3 regions of the Brachybacterium hainanense genome follow, and region 1 is predicted to be linked to each of the others. Evidence: predicted binding sites of a transcription regulator. Region 1 holds the regulator's gene; each other region holds the start of a gene.
What was found. Region 1 encodes LexA, which represses DNA repair genes until DNA is damaged. Its sites were predicted from a motif close to TCGAACANNTGTTCGA; they were not measured.
Positions count from the first base shown of each region.

Region 2: the regulator LexA is predicted to act here: its motif matches at 5,264-5,279, upstream of imuA' (DnaE2-dependent mutagenesis accessory factor ImuA').
Region 3: the regulator LexA is predicted to act here: its motif matches at 3,632-3,647, upstream of uvrA (excinuclease ABC subunit UvrA).

Region 1 covers NZ_JBHLSV010000025.1:18,505-25,306, forward strand. Annotated here, with positions in the region: gene ACFFF6_RS16245 (proteasome assembly chaperone family protein) at 1-671, opposite strand, end outside; gene ACFFF6_RS16250 (HelD family protein) at 830-3,067, shown strand; gene nrdR (transcriptional regulator NrdR) at 3,239-3,706, opposite strand; gene ACFFF6_RS16260 (LysM peptidoglycan-binding domain-containing protein) at 3,736-4,116, opposite strand; gene lexA (transcriptional repressor LexA) at 4,304-4,984, shown strand; gene ACFFF6_RS16270 (ATP-dependent DNA helicase) at 5,107-6,802, opposite strand, start outside.
Region 2 covers NZ_JBHLSV010000010.1:166,002-172,803, reverse strand. Annotated here, with positions in the region: gene ACFFF6_RS10370 (error-prone DNA polymerase) at 1-2,552, opposite strand, end outside; gene ACFFF6_RS10365 (DNA polymerase Y family protein) at 2,586-4,343, opposite strand; gene imuA' (DnaE2-dependent mutagenesis accessory factor ImuA') at 4,343-5,215, opposite strand; gene ACFFF6_RS10355 (NAD(P)-dependent alcohol dehydrogenase) at 5,502-6,533, shown strand; gene ACFFF6_RS10350 (histidine phosphatase family protein) at 6,611-6,802, shown strand, end outside.
Region 3 covers NZ_JBHLSV010000015.1:54,957-61,758, forward strand. Annotated here, with positions in the region: gene uvrC (excinuclease ABC subunit UvrC) at 1-696, opposite strand, end outside; gene uvrA (excinuclease ABC subunit UvrA) at 698-3,562, opposite strand; gene ACFFF6_RS12705 (MBL fold metallo-hydrolase) at 3,682-4,362, shown strand; gene ACFFF6_RS12710 (NUDIX domain-containing protein) at 4,378-4,842, opposite strand; gene uvrB (excinuclease ABC subunit UvrB) at 4,912-6,802, opposite strand, start outside.

The DNA of each region.
Region 1 (6,802 bases):
GCATCGCTCACCCGGCGCAGGAGGGCGAGCGCCCCCGCCGGGAAGTCCGTGCGCGTGAGGTAGTGCGGGATCTGCGCCGCGTAGCCGAGCGCCCGATGCCCCGCCCGTTCGAGCTCCTTCTCGAGCAGCGCGCCGAAGCTCGCGGGGACGACGACCTCGGTCTCCTCCTGCTGCTCGGCCTCCTCCGGAGCGAGGGAGCCGTCGTTGGCATGGGCGATCAGCGCGATCGGCCGCGTGTGCGGCACCGCCATCGGATATGCCTCCATGCTCACCACCTGGTCGACCTCGAAGAACTCGACGAGGTCGATGAGGGCCTGCGCCAGACGCTGCCACTGCAGGTCCGGCTCGGGTCCGTCGAGGAGCAGGAACGGCCGGTCCGCATCGTCGTACATGAGATAGATGGCCATCTGGGGGATGTCCACCGAGGCGTAGGAGCGGCCGTCGAACACGGCCTGCGGCCGCGAGCCGCGGTAGTCGACGAGCTCATCGGCCTCGAAGGTCACCAGACGCACATGCCGCAGCGTGTCGCGCAGATAGGTCGCCGCGATCCGGCACGCGTTGCCGGCGTCGACCAGGCCCGGCAAGGCATGCACCAGCGTCATCCGGCTGCGCGGCACCGCCGCCACCACATCCGCCGAGGCGAAGGAGTACAGGTCCCGCGGATCCCTCATGCGCACCTCCTCCACGGCTGCCTCGGACAGGGCGCCGGTCCCGCGCACCCAGGAGCATCAACCATAATGGATCCCCGTGTCCGCCCGCCGGGCGCCCGCATCCCCGGGCGCGCGGGCGCTCCGCCACCCACGCACATCTTCTCAGGGGGACCATCGCCGTGGACGCCACCACCTCGCAGCTCGCCGCCGAGCAGGACTACAGCGACACCCTGTACGAGCGGCTCGACGAGCTGATCGCCCAGGTCGAGCGGAACCTCGAGGAGACGCAGGGATCCCAGAGCGCTTCCACCCATCAGAACCGCTCCGAGCGGGACGCGTTCATGGCCCTGTACGAGGACCGCCTCTCGCTGCTGCGCTCGGTCAGCCAGAACGTCGTGTTCGGGCGTCTGGACACCGACGAGGAGCAGCGGCACTACATCGGGCGGATCAGCCTGTTCACCGCGGAGCGCGAGCAGCTGATGGTCGACTGGCGGGCCCCCGCCGCCGCGGCCTTCTACCAGGCCACCAGCGTCGACCGCCTCGGCGTGCGGCTGCGACGCCATCTCATCACGCGAGGCCGCACCGTGATCGGGCTCGAGGACGACGTCCTGGATCACGAGGTCCTGCACGAGGACGACGACGTCGTGCTCCAGGGAGAGGGCGCGCTGCTCGCGGCGGTCTCCTCCCAGCGCACCGGGAGGATGGGCGACATCGTCGCGACCATCCAGGCCGAGCAGGACCGCATCATCCGCTCCGCGAACCGCGGGGTGCTCGTCGTCCAGGGCGGCCCCGGCACCGGCAAGACCGCCGTCGCGCTGCACCGCGCCGCCTATCTGCTGTACACGCACCGCCGCCGCCTCGAGCACACGGGCGTGCTGATCATGGCGCCCACCCAGGGCTTCCTGCGCTACATCGAACGGGTGCTGCCGAGCCTCGGCGAGTCCGGCGTGGTCATGCTGACTCCCGGCGAGCTCTTCCCCGACGTCTCCACCACGCGCCATGACGAGCCCGAGGTCGCCGCGGTGAAGGGCGGCATCGACATGGCGGCCCTGCTCTCCCGCGCCGTCAAGGCGCGTCAGCTCGTGCCGGAGCATGACGTCCCCGTGACGATCGACGGCACCCGCTTCGTGCTGACCCGCGGCGACGTCGCCGACGCACGTCGCGAGGCCCGAGCCACGCACAGGCCGCACAATGCGGCGCGCGCCGTGTTCGTCCGCGCCGCGCTCGAGCGGCTCGCGAACCGCTACGAGAAGGCGCTGCAGGCCGAAGGACAGACGGTGCTGCCCGAGGACCGTCCGCAGCTGCTCGCCGACCTGCGGGGAGACGCCGAGGTGCGCCGCGCCCTGAACCTCGCCTGGATGCCCTACAGCCCCGAGTCGTTCCTGCGCATCCTGTTCGCGCACCCCGAGCGGCTGCGCGCGGCGGCGCCCCGCTCGCTCTCCCCCGCCCAGCTGGACCGACTCGTGCGCCCGAAGGACGCGCCCTGGACCATCGAGGACGTGCCGCTGCTGGACGAGGTCGCCGAGCTCCTCGGCTCGGACGACGCGGTCTCCCGCGCAGAGGCCGAGCGGCGACGCGAACAGCGTGCCCGGGACGTGTCCTACGCGCAGGAGGTCCTCGAGAACGTCGACACCAGCGGCATGGTCCGCGCCGAGGACCTCGCCGACCAGGTGGCCCAGGTCCGCGACGGCCGCACCCTCGCCGAGCGCGCCCGGGCCGAGCGCGAATGGACCTACGGCCACATCGTCGTGGACGAGGCGCAGGAGCATTCGGCGATGATGTGGCGGGCCCTCATGCGGCGCAACCCCACCAAGTCCTTCACCGTGGTCGGCGACGTCGCCCAGACCTCCTCCGCCGGCGGAACCTCCAGCTGGGAGGAGGCCCTGTCGCCCTACGTCGAGGATCGCCTCGAGGTCGAGCACCTGAGCGTCAACTACCGCACGCCCCAGCGGATCATGGATCCGGCGCAGCGCATGGCCGAGGCACTCGACCTGCCGGTCACCGAGGTCACCTCGGTGCGCGAGGGCGACGCCGATCCGACGCTGCGCCCGGCGCCGGCCTCGGAGCTCACCGCGCAGACGGTCCTCGCGGTGCAGGAGCAGCTCGCACAGGCGACCGGGCGTCTCGCCGTGATCGCGCACGCGAGCCGCCTGGCCGACCTCGTCGATGCGCTGCGCTCCGCGCCCGGCCTGCCGAAGGTCGGCTCGGGGAGCCGGGGCGTCGACGAGATGGTCGCCGTGATGAGCCCGCAGGATGCCAAGGGCCTCGAGTTCGACGGCGTCGTCCTCGTCGAGCCGGCGGAGCTGCTGGCTGACCGGACCCACGGCGCAGGAGACCTCTACGTCGCCATGACCCGTCCCACCCAGCGGCTCGACGTGGTCCATGCCCTTCCTCTGCCGGAGGGCATCCAGGGCTGAGACGAGGATCGGCGGCCGCGGCTTCCCCTCCGCGACCGCCGATCCGGCAGGCGCCGCGAACGGCGCCACCATGCATCCTATGCGGATTCTCGGGAGCCGTGCGACCGGTTCCCCGATTCGGACCGAGGACGACGGAGGGACGGAGGCCGACGTGGCAGGCGAGCACCGGGCTCACGCGCCGGTCGCGCCGCTCGCCGCCTCCTCCCGCAGCCGATGGATCGCCGCCTCGAAGTCGTCGAGGGACTCGAAGGACCGGTAGACGCTCGCGAAGCGCAGATACGCGACGAGATCGAGCTCCTGGAGCGGCTGCAGGATCGCGAGGCCCACCTGGTGCGCCTCGATTTCGGCCTGGCCGCTCTGCCGGATCGCATCCTCGACCTTCTGCGCCAGCAGCGCGAGCTGATCGTCGGAGACGGGGCGGCCCTGGCAGGCCTTGCGGACCCCGGAGATCACCTTGCTGCGGCTGAAGGGCTCGCTGACGCCCGATCGCTTGACGACCGACAGTGAGGCGGTCTCCACCGTCGAGAACCGACGGGAGCAGGCGGTGCACTGACGACGCCTGCGGATCACCGCGCCGTCATCGGACGTGCGCGAGTCCACGACGCGGGAGTCGGGGTTGCGGCAGAAGGGGCAGTGCACCCTTCCAGCTTACAGCGGGGCGACCGCGCTCAGCGGCCGGTCTCCGCCCCGGTGGGGAGCACGATCTCCTGGCCGGCGGTCAGCCGCGGCGTGACCAGCCCGTTGAGGCGACGCACATCGTCGACGAACTCCTGCGGGGCGACGCCCTCGGGGGCGTAGGAGTCCGCGTACGCCCACAGGGTGTCCCCGGCGGCGACCGTGACGACGGGCCCGGAGTCCCCCGATCCTGCGAAGGCCCAAGGGCCGTCGACGAGGAGGAGGACCATGAGCGCGACGACGACCCCCAGCAGGAAGGCGGCGGCGATGCTGAGGACACGGCCGCGACGGGTGAGCACGAGCCGCGCGCGAGCACGGGGAGCATGCTGCTCGATCGCGGTGGTGCGAGCGGCGAGGGGAAGGATCGTTGCCATGTCCGAACTCCTGTTCGATCGAATACGTGTACGACTGTAGGCCCGGTTGACGCGACACGCAAGACCCGTCTCGAACACATGTTTGGCCTGCGGTGCGCGAGCGCCTACTGTGGAAGGCAGGATCACTCCACCAGAGGGGTCCGACAGACGAACCGCCGCCGCCCCGTCCTCCCAGGAGAGTCCGCCCATGTCGCCCACGAGCACCCCGGAGCACGAGAGCTCCCCCGCCCCGTCGGACCTCACCCGGCGGCAGCACCGGATCCTCGAGACCATCACCGCGGAGATCGCCGCGCACGGCTACCCGCCCACCATGCGCGAGATCGGCCAGGCGGTCGGCCTGACCTCCCCGTCCTCGGTCGCCCATCAGCTCGGCGTGCTCGAGCGCAAGGGCTACCTGCGCCGTGACCCCAAGCGCCCGCGCGCGATGGAGGTCGTCCAGCTCGACGAGTCCGGCGCCCCGGACGCGGATGCCGCGGAGGTCCTGCCGGTCTCCCCCTCGGTCGCCGTCCCCCTCGTGGGCCGCATCGCCGCGGGAGTGCCGATCACCGCCCAGGAGCAGGTCGAGGACGTCTTCACCCTGCCCGAGCAGCTCGTCGGCGGCGGGGACCTGTTCCTCCTGCAGGTGGTCGGGGAGTCGATGATCGATGCGGCGATCTGCGACGGCGACTGGGTCGTGGTGCGGCGTCAGCCGGTGGCGCAGAAGGGCGAGATCGTGGCGGCGATGATCGACGGCGAGGCCACCGTGAAGACGTTCGCCGAGCGCGACGGCCACATCTGGCTGATGCCCCACAATCCGTCCTTCACCCCGATCCTCGGCGACGAGTCCGAGATCCTCGGCAAGGTCGTCGCGGTGCTGCGCGCCGTCTGATCACCGCACGGGCGTGGCCGGCGGATCGGTCCCGGCACCCCCCCGGCGCCGGCGCGGGAACGCGCATACCCCCGGTCCACGTCGCCCCGCGCTCCCGAGGGCTCCGGTGCCGGACCGGGCGATCAGCCGTCCGCGAGCCGGCGCAGCGAACCGAGCGCGACCGCCGGGTCCTGCGTGCGCCACAGCGGCGGCATCGCCTGCACGAGGTAGGAGCCGTAGCGCTTGGTGACCAGCCGCGGATCCAGCACCGCGACCATGCCGCGGTCCGCCGAGGAGCGGATCAGCCGCCCGGCCCCCTGCGCCATGAGCAGGGCCGCATGCTGCGCCGAGATCTGCATGAAGCCGTTCCCGCCGCGCTCGGCGATGCGCTCCTGGCGCGCCGAGATCAGCGGCTCGTCCGGCCGCGGGAAGGGGATCCGGTCGATCGTCACCAGGCGACAGGCGCGCCCGGGCACGTCCACGCCCTGCCACAGGGTGATGGTGCCGAAGAGGCTGCTGCTCTCCTCGGCGGAGAAGTCCCGCACGAGCCGCGTCATCGAGTCCTCGCCCTGCACGGCGATGGGCAGGTCCAGGCGCGCACGCACGTGCTCGGCCGCGAGCTCCGCCCCGCGCCGCGAGGAGAACAGGCACAGCGCTCCTCCGCGGGACGCCTCGATCAGCTCGGTCAGATGCTCCATCATCTCGCGGGAGGGCCCGTCCCGCCCGGGCAGCGGCAGGTGCGAGGCCACGTACAGGATGCCCTGGCGGGGATAGTCGAACGGGCTGCCCACATCGAGGCCGGACCACAGGCTCGGATCACGGATCCCGTCCTCGAGCTCGGGGGCGCGGCGGTCCGCGGCGCGCAGGCCCACCGAGCCCGCAGGCGGCTCGAAGCGTCCGCCGAGCGCGAGGGTCGCCGAGGTCATCACCGCGGTGCGCTCCTCGAGGATCGCCCCGCGCAGGGCGCCGGCCACGCTCATCGGCGCGACGGTCAGGCTCGTGCGCCCGGTGGCCTCGGAGCGGGAGATCGCGACCACGTCGTCCTCGTCGGGATCTGAGGCGCGCTCGCACACGTCGATGATCTCCTGCAGGCTCGTGCGGACGGAGCGGCGGGCGCCGGCCGTCCCGGCGAGCTCCTCGTCCCCGGCGTCCTTCGCATCCGCATGCGCGGTCCGGGCCTCGACGCGGAGGGTTCCGATCGCATCGGCCAGCCGCGGGGCGAGGTCGCCGATCACCCGCCCGTCCGGCTGCTCCTCGAGCGCCGCGCGCAGCTCCTCCCCCGCATCGTCCAGGGCGGTGCCGGCGACGCCGAGACCGCGCAGCTCCCGCACCGCGCCGCGCACCATCCCGGGGGCGAGGACCTCCGTGACCGCGCTCGTCACCCGCGCCGCGAGGTCATGGGCCTCGTCGAGGACCACGATGTCGTGCTCGGGGATGATGCCGAGGTTGTTGAAGGCATCGACCGCGAGCAGCGCATGGTTGGTCACGATCAGGTCGACCTCGCGGGCGACCTCGCGGCTGCGCTCGGCGAAGCAGCTGCCGACGAGGGGACAGGTCTGCCCCAGGCACTGGTTGCCGCTCACGGAGACCTGACGCCACGCACGGTCGGAGACCGGGGTCTCGAGGCTGTCGCGGTCGCCGGTGTCGGTCTCCTCGGCCCATGCCCGCAGGCGCCGGATCTGGTCGCCCAGACGCTCCTGCCGGTCATCGGCCCCGCCCCGAGCAGCGGATTCCGTGAACAGGGCTCCCGGATCGAGGTCCGTGGGATATCCGCCGTCCATCTTGTGCCGGCACAGGTAGTTGCTGCGGCCCTTGAGCAGGGCAAAGGTGGGGCGCCTC
Region 2 (6,802 bases), on a different contig from region 1:
ATCGGCTGGGACCGCAGCAGGGCTGCGGTGAAGGCCGCCGGGTAGTGGCATTTGAGATAGGCGCTCGCGTAGACGAGATAGGCGAAGGAGTACGCGTGCGACTCGGGGAAGCCGTAGTCGGCGAAGGCGAGCAGCTTGCGGTGGATCATCTGCGCGTCCTCGCCGACGATCCCGTGCCGGGCCATCCCGGTGAAGAGCTCGTCGGACAGCTCGAGCATCCTCTCGGTCGAGCGCTTGGAGCCCATGGCGCGGCGCAGCCGGTCCGCCTGCGCGGGGGTGAAGTCGGCGACGTCGACGGCCATCTGCATGAGCTGCTCCTGGAACAGCGGGACGCCGTGGGTGCGATGCAAGGACTTCTTCAGCAGCGGATGGATGACGGTGGCCTCCTCCTCGCCGTTGTGCCGACGGATGTAGGGGTGGACGGATCCGCCCTGGATGGGGCCGGGGCGGATCAGGGCCACCTCGATGACGAGGTCGTAGAACTCCCGGGGCTTCAGCCGCGGCAGGGTGGCGATCTGGGCACGGGACTCGACCTGGAACACCCCCACGCTGTCCCCGGTGCACAGCATGTCGTAGACGGCGGCGTCCTCCTGCGGCAGGGAGCGCAGCGCGAACTCCTGCCCGTGGTACTCGCCGACCAGGCGCAGGGCGTGGTCCAGGGCGGTGAGCATCCCCAGGCCCAGCAGGTCGAACTTGACCAGGCCCGCATCGGCGCAGTCGTCCTTGTCCCACTGCAGGATGGTGCGGTCCTTCATCGCGGACCACTGCACGGGGCACAGCTCGATCACGGGGCGGTCCGCGAGCACCATGCCGCCGGAATGGATGCCCAGATGCCGCGGGGCGTCGCGCAGCTGCCGGGCGAGGGCGGCGACGTCGGCGGGGACACCGGACGTCTCCAGGGAGGAGAAGGAGCGTTCGATCCGCTTGGACCAGGCGTCCTGCTGGCCCGCCCCGTAGCCGAGCGCTCGGGCGGCGTCGCGGACGGCGAGCTTCGCCCGGTAGCTGATGACGTTGGCGACCTGCGCGGCCTCCTCGCGGCCGTATCGTCTGTAGACGTCCTGGATCACCTCCTCGCGGCGGGCGGAGTCGATGTCCAGGTCGATGTCCGGGTAGCCCTCCCGCTCCGGGGAGAGGAACCGCTCGAACAGGAGCCCGTGCAGGACCGGGTCGACGGCGGTGATCCCGAGCGCGAAGCAGACCGCGCTGTTGGCCGCGGAGCCGCGGCCCTGGCACAGGATCCCCTTCTGCTCGCAGAAGTGCGTGATCTGGTGGACGATGAGGAAGTAGCCGGGGAATCCCATCTCGATGATGATCTCCAGCTCCCGGTCGATCTGCGCCCAGGCCCCGGGCTGCTTCTCCGGCCTCCCGGGCGCGGGCCGGGGACCGTAGACCCGGCGGCCTCCCTGCTCGACGAGCTCGCGCAGGTGGCTCTCCTCGGTGTGCCCCGCCGGCACCGGGAAGGGCGGCAGCCCGGGGGCCAGCAGCTGCAGGTCCAGGGCGCAGTCGCGGCCCAGGCGCGCGGCCTCCGCCACGGCCTGCGGGTAGCGCGGCACCAGGCGGCTCATCTCCTCGCCGCTGCGCAGGTGGGCGAGGCGTCCGGCGAGGTACGGATCGGCCTCCTCGAGGCTCACCCCGGCGCGCAGGGCGGCATGGACGTCGGCCAGGCGCTTGTGCCCGGGATGCGCGTAGTGGGCGTTGGTGGTGGCGATGACGGGCAGCGTGACGGTGTCGAGCCCGATCTCCTCGCGGACGATCCGCGCCCCCTGGACCAGGGCGTCGTGCAGCTCGTCGTCCAGCATCCCTCCCCCGGCAGGGAGCTCGACGACGACGTTCCCCGGGCCGAACAGCTCGACCAGGCGCTGGATCCCTGCGGCGGCCGCCTGCGCCGCCGCCTCGAGGTCCCCCTCCTCCAGCAGCGGTCGCACGGCCCGCAGCACGGCTCCCTTGCGGCAGCCGGTGAGGATCAGCCAGTGGCCCTCCCGGGCGATGCGGGAGAGCTCGGTGAGGCGGTAGCGGGGAACCCCTTTCGTGCCGCTGTCGAGGTGGGCCCGGCCGATGGCGGCGGACAGCGCACGGTAGCCGGTCTCGTCCCGCACGAGGACGAGCAGATGCTCCCCCTCGGGATCGGGCACGCCCGTGCGCGCGGCGCTGAGGACGGGGACGGCGTCGGCCACGGCGGAGCCCGGGGCGAGCCCCAGGGTGAGCTCGGCCCCGAAGACAGTGGTCACGCCGTGCTCGCGCGCCGCGCGGGAGAAGCGCACGGCCCCGGGCATGCCGTCGTGGTCGACGATCGCCAGGGCGTGCAGCCCCAAGCGCGCCGCGGCCCGGACCATCTCCTCCGGGCTCGAGGCGCCGTCGAGGAAGCTGAAGTGGGAATGGGCGTGCAGCTCCGCGTACGGGACCTCCGCAGAGGGACGGTAGCCGTCGTCCTCGGACCGTGCAGGCGGTGCGGGAGCGGTCCCGGCAGGCAGCAGGTCGAGATCCACGGGCCGGTCCGACAACACCGCCTCGAGGTCCTTCCAGGCCTGCGGTCCTCGGGACCAGCCGCTCATGACGTCCTCCGCATCTCAGTCGCCCTGCGCATCTCAGTCATAGATCCCCTCCACCTGCCAGGAGTCCCCGCGGGACAGCAGGAGCAACGCCATGTCCGTGCCCTCCGGGTCCGTCGCCCCCGGGGGATCCGCGCCGATGACGAGCTGGATCCGGGCGGCGCGGCGGCCGTCGCCGCCCCACCAGCGCTCGTCCAGCAGCACCGGGGCGCCATGGGCGCGCACCGGGCGGCGAGCACCGGTCGGGAGGCCATGGTCTGCGAGCGCCCCGGCCTCGGCGGCGGGGACGAGCAGGCGCGCGGGCAGGGCGCTCAGCAGGCCGCGGGCGTCGACGCGGACGGGACGTCCGGACGCGTCCTCGAGGAGCACCGAGGGCGGCCTGCGGAACACGGTCGCAGGTGCCGGCCGCAGGAGGCCGCCGTCCCAGGGACCCGGTCGCGGCACCGGCTTCTGCGCCCGCCAGGGCACCAGCCGGGTCTGCTCGGCGAGCAGGCGGCCGCCCACCGGGACGGGGACCTGGACCGCCTCCTCCCCGGCGAGGCCCTGGATGCGCGCGAAGGCGCGTCCGGCGCGGAGATCGGCCTCTCCCGCGCTGCCCCAGAGCGCCGCCGCCCCCTCCCCCGCGGGCATCAGCTGCAGAGGCTGGAGGAGCAGCTGGGTGATCGCCCCGGTCTCCTGCCCCCTCCGCTGCGCCGTGGCGAGCCAGCCCTCGCACTGCCAGCGCACGCGGTCCACGACGTCGGCCGGGGTCAGCTCGCCGTCATGGCGCCAGGTGCGCTCGAGCTCCTCGCCCTGCTCGGTGCGGCCGATGATCCGCAGCCGCGTGCAGATCAGCCCGCGCGCCACGAGCATGCCGTGCAGCTCGTCGGCCATCGGGCGCGCGGCGAAGGCGGCCTGGTCGGACCGGACGAGCGGGGTCTCGAGCACACGCAGCACCTCGATCGGCTGCTCGGGGCGGTGCATGGCCGGCGGGGTCGGCTCCCCGCCGCGCGCGAGAAGCTGCAGCAGGGCGACATCCGCCCCGAAACGGTCCTGGACGGAGGCCGCCGGGAGCGCTGCCAGGTCCCCGAGGGTCGCGATGCCCAGGCGGAGGAGCAGGTCGACCACCTCGGTGAGGTCGAGGCGGTCCGCGCCGGTCGGCCCCGGCCGGTCCCGATGCCCCCAGCCCGGTCCCACCGGGGCGTGGCGCAGCGTGGCGATGTCGTGGGGCGCGAGGTACTCGGCGCTGCGTCCGGGACGGATGATCCGTCCGCTGCGGGCTGCGAGCAGCGCGGCGAAGGGCCCGTCGGCGATGCCGACCCGCGCTTCCCAGCCGGTGAGGTCCGCAACGGCGTCGAGGATGCTCTCGGCCAGCTGCGGCTCCCCTCCCCGGTGGCGGGCCGGTCCGCGGGCTGCCATGAGGAGCACGCCGGGGCGCAGAACGTCCACGCCCGCGGCGACGGTGTCGGTCGCCGCGGCGACCACCTCGAACAGGGCGGATTCGTGCTCGCGGTCCGCCTCGAGGACGAGCATCCCGGGGCAGGCGGCCTGGGCGGCGCGGCGGCGCATGCCGAGGACCACGCCGGCCGCGGCCGCCGCCGCGTCGGCGCGGATCACGCGGTGACGCTCGACCAGGACCATCGGTGATGCCGCTGCGGACGGGACGGCGGTCTCCTGCGTCGCGTCCCGTCCGGTCCGCTGCTGCGCGGGCTGCGGACCCCGATGCCGGTCCAGCGCGGACAGCAGCCGCCAGTGCGGGACGAGCACCGCTGCGGTGCGGGTCGCCGGAGGCGTCCGCTGCTCCGGGACGGGCATTAGACGGCCCTCCGCAGCGGCGGCGCGACGACGTGAGGGGCTCGCACGGAGCGCAGCAGCGGCGGCGCTGCGGTGGTCGTCGATGCGGGGCGCAGCAGCCCCTGCACATCGGGCAGCAGCACCTCGATCTCGCGCCGTCCGGCGATGCCGCGTCCGGCCGCGCTCACCCGCAGCAGGCGCCTGCGCAGCCGTCCCGATCCTCGTCCCAGGCCCTGCCAGCGCGCTTCCGCGGACTGCAGACGCAGATCCGCGCGTCCCGGCGGATCCGCCGCCAGCACCAGCGTGTCCCGGGTGCGGGCGCGGGAGGCGAGGGTGCGCCACAGGACAGGGGCCAGATGCAGGTCGGGGCCGAGCACGACCACTCCCGTCCCGTCCACCAGGGCGGAGAGCACCTGAGGCAGCTGCGGCATCTCCTCCGGACGGCCGGTGGGGATGAACGCGAGCCGATCCGGGTCCGCTCCGGCGTCCAGCAGGCTGCGCAGCCCGGCGTCGGGCATGCCGACGATCGCGCACCAGGAGTCCTCCCCCATCGCGGCCGCGGCGAGGGCCAGCAGCAGAGAGGAGCGGGCCGCCCCGCCGACGGCGAGGCTGCTGCCCGCCCGCAGCATCCCGTACGGGACCAGCGGGGCCAGAGCGGCGGGGACGGGGAGGTGCCCGGAGTCATCCCGTGCGGGGAGCTGCTCGTCCGGCGCCTCCTGCGGAGCGGTGAGAGCTCGGGCAGGAGACGGCGGGACCGGTCGGCGCAGAGCGGTGCGGTCGATCCGCCCGCCCCAGCGGGCGGTGGCGCGCTCCGCCGCACCGAGCACCGCCTGAGCGTGGGCGAGCCGGGCTCCCTGCCCCCGCCGCTGCGGGGCCTGCATCGCCGTGCTCATGCTCCTGCCCTCCTCCGTTCGCTCCCTGCGCCGGGACATCCATCATCATCGAACACATGTTCGACTCTACGCCGCGGAGCGGACCTGTCGTCAAGCGGGGCGGGCGGTGTCGTCGAACGCATGTCCGCATCATGGGCGAGGGACCCGACAGACCGGCCCGTCCTCGTCCGCGAGGGCCCCGATCCGGAGCCGGACGCACGGGCTCGCTCGCGGGCAGGCCTGGCAGAGTGGGGGCGTCGGACCACCGTCGCGTCGCCGGCGACGCGCCTCACGAAGGAGAGATCGCATGCGCGCACTCGTGCTGCAGGAGAAGGGCCGCATGGCCATCGAGGAGATCCCGGACCTGGGCGGCCCCGGCCCCGGCGAGGTGAAGATCGCCATGCACACCGTGGGCATCTGCGCCTCCGACGTGCACTACCTGACCCACGGGCGGATCGGCCCCTTCGTCGTCGAGGCGCCGATGGTGCTGGGCCACGAGGGCTCCGGCACCGTGGTCGCCGTCGGCGAGGGCGTCAGCCATCTGTCCCCCGGCGACCGCGTCGCCATGGAGCCGGGCGTGCCGGACCTCGCCTCCCGAGCCGTGCGCGAGGGCAACTACAACGTCGACCCCGGCGTGCGCTTCTGGGCCACCCCGCCCGTCCACGGCTGTCTCGCCGACGAGGTCATCCACCCCGCCGCCTACACCTTCCGGCTCCCCGACGCGCTGAGCTACGCAGAGGGCGCCATGATCGAGCCCTTCTCCGTGGGCATGTTCGCCGCCACGAGGGCGCAGATCTCCCCCGGCGACGTCGCCGCCGTGATCGGCAGCGGGACGATCGGCATCATGATCGCCCTCGCCGCCCGCGCGGGCGGGGCGAGCCGCGTCTACGTCAGCGACGTGCTGCCGCAGAAGCTGGGCCTGCTCGACGGGCTCGACGGGATCATCCCGGTGGACGCCACCCAGGAGGACCTGGGCGAGCGCGTGCGCGCCGAGACCGACGGCTGGGGGCCGCAGGTCGTCTTCGAGGCATCCGGTGCGGCGCCGGCCTACCGCGGCCTGTGGTCGATCCCGGCACCCGGGGGACGGATCGTGCTGGTGGGCATGCCCGTCTCCGACGTCCCCTTCGACGTCTCCACCGCCGCCGCCCGCGGGCTGAGCATCGAGACCGTCTTCCGCTACAAGAACGTCTACGGCAAGGCGATCGACCTCGCCGCGACCGATGCCGTGGACCTGGGCCGCTTCGTCACCGAGACCTTCGCCTTCGACGATGCGACCGCCGCCTTCGACCGCTTCCTCGAGGGGCGCCCGACGGACGTGAAGCTGCAGATCCGGCTGTGAGCCGGGCGGGCGACGATGATGCGGCGGGAGATGGAAGGCCGCTCCGGCGCATCCATCTCCTGCGTCACGCCGAACCGGTGGCGAGCCCGTCCCTCGATCCGGCGCGGTGGCCGCTCAGCCCGGAGGGCCGAGCGGCTGCCCGGAGGACCGGCAGGAGGCTCCCCGCCGGGGCCCTGGTGCTGAGCAGCGCCGAGGTCAAAGCGGTCGAGACGGCCCAGCTCGCCACCGGTGCCGCACCGGTCCTCGACGACCGCTTCGGTGAGGTCCGT
Region 3 (6,802 bases), on a different contig from region 1:
GGACGCGGCGGTCTCGTAGTCCATGGCCGCGGCGGCCTCGCGCATGCGCTGCTCGATGCGACGCGTATAGGTCGCGGTGTTGCCCGCCATGAAGTCCGCGAACTGCTCCGCCAGCAGCCGATGCTCCTCCTCCGAGATCTCGCCGGTGCAGGGCGCGGAGCACTTGCCGATGAAGCCGAGCAGGCAGGGCCGTCCGCTGCGCTCGGCGCGGCGGAACACGCCCGCGGTGCAGCTGCGCACCGGGAAGACGCGCAGCATCAGGTCGACGGTCTCGCGGATCGCCCAGACCTGGGCGTAGGGACCGAAGGTGCGGTCCCCTTTGAGCTTGGGCTTGCGGGTGACGTGCACGCGCGGGAACCGCTCCGACATGGTGATCGCGAGGAAGGGGTACGACTTGTCGTCGCGGAACTTCACGTTGAACCGCGGGTCGTACTCCTTGATCCAGGTGTATTCGAGGGTGAGGGCCTCGACCTCGGTCCCGACGACGGTCCATTCCACGCTCGTGGCGGTCGTGACCATGCGACGGGTCCGCTCGTGCAGCGCGGTCAGGTCCTGGAAGTAGTTCGACAGCCGCTGGCGCAGGTTCTTGGCCTTGCCGACGTAGATGACCCGCCCGTCGCCGTCGCGGAAGCGGTAGACCCCCGGGGAGGTGGGGATCGTGCCGGGTGCCGGACGGTAGGTCGCGGGGTCTGCCATCTCAGCGGCCCTTCGCGGCCCGCCCCGCGGGCTCCAGCATGGGGGCGAGGAACCGTCCCGTGTACGACTCGGCGACCCGGGCGACCTTCTCCGGGGTGCCGGTGGCCACGACCTGTCCGCCGCCGGCACCGCCCTCGGGCCCCAGGTCGATGACCCAGTCCGCGCTCTTGATGACGTCGAGGTTGTGCTCGATCACGATCACGGTGTTGCCCTTGTCGACGAGTCCGTCGAGCACGCCGAGGAGCTTGCGGACGTCCTCGAAGTGCAGACCCGTGGTCGGCTCGTCGAGCACGTAGACGCTGCGGCCGTTGTGGCGCTTGTGCAGCTCGGACGCGAGCTTGACGCGCTGCGCCTCGCCGCCCGACAGGGTGGTCGCGCTCTGGCCCAGGCGCACGTAGCCCAGGCCCACGTCGACCAGGGTCTGGAGCTGGCGCCGGATCGCCGGGACGGCCTCGAAGAACTCGACCGCCTCGGAGATCGGCATGTGCAGGACCTCGGCGACGTTCTTGCCCTTGAAGCGCACCTCGAGGGTCTCGCGGTTGTAGCGGTTGCCGTGGCAGACCTCGCACTGGACGTACACGTCCGGCAGGAAGTTCATCTCGATCTTGATGGTGCCGTCGCCGGAGCAGGCCTCGCAGCGTCCGCCCTTGACGTTGAAGGAGAAACGTCCCGCCTGGTAGCCGCGGATCTTCGCCTCGGAGGTCTGGGCGAACAGGGTGCGGACCCGGTCCCAGACGCCCGTGTAGGTCGCGGGGTTGGAGCGCGGGGTGCGCCCGATGGGCGACTGGTCCACGTGCACGACCTTGTCGAGGTGCTCGAGTCCCGTGACCCGCTTGTGCCGCCCCGGGACGAGGCGGGCCCGGTTGAGCTCCTTGGCCAGGACCGCGTAGAGGATGTCGTTGACGAGCGTCGACTTCCCGGAGCCGGAGACGCCGGTGACCGCGGTGAACGTCCCCAGGGGGAAGGTGACGTCCATGCCGCGGAGGTTGTTCTCCCGCGGACCGACGACGGTCAGCTGCCGTCCCTTGTCGACGGGCCGGCGCGCCGCGGGCACGGGGATGGACAGGTGTCCGCTGAGATACTGCCCGGTGAGGCTGTCCGGATTGGTCTTCAGGTCCTCGACGGAGCCGGAGTGGACGACGTGCCCGCCGTACTCGCCGGCGAGCGGACCGATGTCCACGACCCAGTCGGCGGCGTTGAGCGTGTCCTCGTCGTGCTCGACGACGATGAGGGTGTTGCCGAGGTCGCGCAGCCGGGTGAGAGTGGCGATGAGGCGCTCGTTGTCGCGCTGGTGCAGGCCGATCGACGGCTCGTCCAGGACGTAGAGCACGCCGACCAGTCCGGAGCCGATCTGGGTGGCCAGGCGGATCCGCTGCGCCTCGCCGCCGGAGAGCGTGCCTGCCGCACGGGCGAGGGAGAGATAGTCCAGTCCCACGTCGAGCAGGAAGCCCAGGCGCGAGCGCACCTCCCGGAGGATCTCCTCGGCGATCTCCGCGTCGCGCTCGCTCTGCTTCAGGTTCAGCACGAACTCCTGGGCCTCGCGGATCGACAGCTCGCACAGCTGCGCGATCGAGAGGCCGCCCACGGTGACGGCGAGGATCTCCGGGCGCAGGCGCGCTCCATGGCAGGCGGCGCAGGGCACCTCCCGCATGAACTGCTCGTACTTCTCCTTCGCCCAGTCGGATTCGGTGTCCGTGTGCCGCCGGTTCAGGAAGTGCATGACCCCCTCGAAACCGGTCGAGTAGGTCCGCTCGCGGCCGAAGCGGTTGCGGTAGCGCACGTGCACCTCGAAGTCGCTGCCGTGCAGGAGGGCGTCCTTGGCGCGCTGGGGCAGCGCCCGCCACGGGACGTCCATCCGGAACGTGAGCTTCTCGGCGAGCCCGGCCATCATCTCCTGATGATGGTCGCTCGAGCCCATGGTCCAGGGCGCGATCGCGCCCTCGGCGAGGGAGAGGTCCTCGTCGGGGACCACGAGCTCCGGGTCGACCTCGAGCTTCTGGCCGAGCCCGGTGCACTCCGGGCAGGCTCCGTAGGGGGCGTTGAAGGAGAAGGACCGCGGCTCGATGTCGTCGATGGTGAGCTCGTGGCCGTTCGGGCAGGCGCGCGCCTCCGAGAAGCGGCGCATGCGGGAGGGATCGTCGTCGTCGCGATCGACGAAGTCGACCACCAGGAGCCCTTCGGCCAGGCGCAGCGCGGTCTCGACGGAGTCGGTGAGGCGACGGCGCGCGTCCGGCTTCGCGGCCAGACGGTCCACGACCACGGAGATCGAGTGCTTGAGCTTGCGGTCCAGCTCGATGTCCTCATCCAGCCGACGCAGGCGCCCGTCGATCCTGGCGCGGGCGTAGCCCTGCGCGCGCAGGGAGGACAGCAGGTCCACGTGCTCGCCCTTGCGCCCGCGCAGCACCGGGGCCAGCAGCTGGAAGCGGGTGCCGGGCTCGAGCTCGAGGAGGATGTCGACGATCTGCTCGGCGCTCGTGGCGGTCACGACCTCACCGCAGGTCGGGCAGTGCTGCACGCCGGTGCGGGAGAACAGCAGGCGCAGGTAGTCGTAGATCTCCGTGATCGTCCCGACGGTCGAACGCGGATTGCGGTTGGTGGACTTCTGGTCGATCGAGACCGCCGGGGAGAGCCCCTCGATGTGGTCGACCGAGGGCTTGTCCATCTGACCGAGGAACTGGCGCGCGTAGGAGGACAGCGACTCGACGTAGCGGCGCTGGCCCTCCGCGAAGATCGTGTCGAAGGCGAGGGAGCTCTTCCCAGAGCCCGAGAGCCCGGAGAAGACCACCAGGCGATCCCGGGGGATCTCGATGTCGACGTTCTTGAGGTTGTGCTCCCGAGCACCACGGACTACCAGCGAATCACTCACCGGTCCATCGTAGTGGCGGAGAGGGACGCCCGACCGCTTCCTCTCGACAGAGCAGGACAGATCCTGTCCTCGAACTTCCGTACGAACCCGCTCCCGGCTCCCTCCCCTATGCTCGGCGCATGAGCACCCCGGACCCCTACACCCCGCACGTCGAGGTCGGCGGCCCCGCCGCCCTGCGCATCATGCCGACCATGATCATCCGCAAGGCCGCCGTGGGCCCGATGGACAACAACGCCTATCTGCTCACATGCCGCGTCTCCGGCGCCCAGCTGCTCATCGACGCCGCAGCCGATGCACCCCGGCTCCTGCAGCTGGTGCGCGAGGGCTCTCCCGTCTCCCGCCTGGACACCATCGTGACCACGCACCAGCACCAGGACCACTGGGGAGCGCTGGCTCCGGTCGAATCGGCCACGGGCGCGGTGACCGCCGCCGGCGCGGCGGACGTCCCCGGCATCGCCGTGCCGACCGCGGAGCCGCTGCGCCACGGGGACACCCTGCGGGTCGGGGTGCACGATCTCGAGGTGATCGGCCTGCGCGGCCATACGCCGGGCTCGATCGCCCTGCTGTGGCGCGGTGGCGGCGACGGCGACCACCTGTTCACCGGCGACTCCCTGTTCCCCGGCGGCGTCGGCGCGACGCAGAGCGATCCGCGGCGCTTCGAGCAGCTGCTGTCCGATGTGCGCGAACGCATCTTCGACGTGCTCGGCGACGCGACCTGGGTGTATCCCGGTCACGGCGACGACACGACCCTCGGTGCGGAGCGGCCGCATCTGGACGAGTGGGCCGAGCGCGGCTGGTAGCGGGAGGCGCCGACGTCAGGAGCGACGGGACTCGAGGGCCAGGCGGAGCCATCGGGAGGTCGGATCCTGGCCGGGCAGATCGCTGAGATCGGTCGCGGCCCACCGAGCGTCCCGCAGCTCGAGCGAGGTCCTCGCGCGAGGGCTCCCCGCCGTCCCCGCGAAGATCGTGATCGTGTCGCGCTTCCCCTCCGCCCGGCTGCGGACCGTCGCGAGCTCGTCGAGCGGACCGGCGATGTCGAGGCCGAGCTCCTCGCGGACCTCCCGCCGGGCCGCGGCCTCGGCCGCCTCCCGGCCCGGCCGGAAACGGCCCCCGGGCAGCGCCCACCGGTCCTGATCGGTGTAGGAGTGCCGCACGGCCAGGAACCGTCCCGGATCCTCCGGATGGAGCAGGAGGACCTTCACGCCGAAGGTACGAGGCCGCCGCAGCCTCCACCAGATCCGGCGGAGACGGTGCCCGGCGGTCATGAGCGTGCTGAGCATGACCTGCTCTCCTCTCGTGGGAGACGCCCCTCCGGGCCCCCGCGGGAGGGCCGGGCGGCGCCCCGATGCTCAGCTCGACCGCTGCACGCGGCGCAGCTCCTTCTTCAGCTCGGTGACCTCGTCGCGCAGACGGGCGGCGACCTCGAACTGGAGGGTCTCCGCGGCCTGATGCATCTGGGCGGTGATCTCGTCGATCATCCCGCTCAGCGCTCCGACCGGATCATCGCCCAGGTCCACGCTGCGCGCGGTCACGGCATCGGTCGCCTGCGCCCGCGCCCGATCGCGGGCCACCCGCTCCTTGCCGGAGCGGTAGTCCGTGGACATGAGGGTCTCGGTGTCGATGTCCTCGCGCGCGAGCATGTCGGTGACATCCGCGATCTTCTTGCGCAGCGGGGTCGGGTCGATCCCGTTCTCCTCGTTGTACGCGATCTGCTTCTCCCGGCGGCGGTTGGTCTCGTCGATCGCCTGCTGCATCGAGTCCGTGATCCGGTCCGCGTACATGTGCACCTCGCCGGACACGTTGCGGGCGGCGCGACCGATGGTCTGGATGAGCGAGGTGCGCGAGCGCAGGAAGCCCTCCTTGTCGGCGTCGAGGATCGCCACCAGCGAGACCTCCGGCAGGTCCAGGCCCTCTCGCAGCAGGTTGATGCCGACCAGCACGTCGAACTCGCCCATGCGCAGCTGGCGCAGCAGTTCGACCCGACGCAGGGTGTCGACGTCGGAATGGAGGTACTGCACGCGCACACCGTTCTCGAGGAGGAAGTCGGTGAGGTCCTCGGCCATGCGCTTGGTCAGGGTCGTCACCAGCACGCGCTCATCGGCCTGGACCCGCTTCTCGATCTCTGCGCGCAGGTCGTCGATCTGCCCCTTGACGGGCTTGACGATCACCCGCGGATCGACGAGACCGGTCGGGCGGATGATCTGCTCGACCACCCCGCGCGACTTCTGCAGCTCGTACTCGGCGGGGGTCGCGGAGAGGTAGACCGTCTGCCCGGTGCGGCGCACGAACTCGTCGAAGGTCAGGGGGCGGTTGTCGAGCGCGCTCGGCAGGCGGAAGCCGAAGTCGACCAGGGTGCGCTTGCGGGAGCGGTCCCCCTCGTACATCGCCCCGATCTGCGGGATCGTCACATGGGACTCGTCGATGACGAGGAGGAAGTCCTCGGGGAAGTAGTCCATGAGGGTGTTCGGGGGGGTGCCGGGTCCGCGCCCGTCGAGATGGCGCGAGTAGTTCTCGACCCCGTTGGTGCTGCCCATCTGCCGCAGCATCTCGAGGTCGTGGGTGGTGCGCATGCGCAGGCGCTGCGCCTCGAGCAGCTTGTTCTGGGACTCGAGCTCCTCGAGCCGCTCGGCGAGCTCGACCTCGATCGAGTCGATCGCCCGGGAGAGCCGCTCGGGGCCCGCCACGTAGTGGGAGGCCGGGAAGACGTGGATCTGCTGCTCCTCGCGCACGACCTCCCCGGTCAGCGGATGCAGGGTGTAGAGCGCGTCGATCTCGTCGCCGAAGAACTCGATCCGGATCGCGAGCTCCTCGTACATCGGGATGATCTCGACGGTGTCCCCGCGCACGCGGAAGGTGCCGCGCTCGAAGGAGACGTCGTTGCGGTCGTACTGCATGTCCACGAAGCGGTGCAGCAGCTGGTCCAGGTCCAGCTGATCGCCGACGGCGAGGCGGACCATGCGATCCACGTACTCCTGCGGGGTTCCCAGACCGTAGATGCAGGAGACGGAGGAGACCACGACGGTGTCGCGGCGGGTGAGCAGCGAGTTGGTGGCGCTGTGGCGCAGCCGCTCGACCTCCGCGTTGATGCTCGAGTCCTTCTCGATGTACGTGTCCGACTGCGGGACGTACGCCTCCGGCTGGTAGTAGTCGTAGTACGAGACGAAGTACTCGACCGCGTTGTTCGGCAGCAGCTCCCGGAACTCGCTCGCGAGCTGCGCGGCGAGGGTCTTGTTGTGCGCC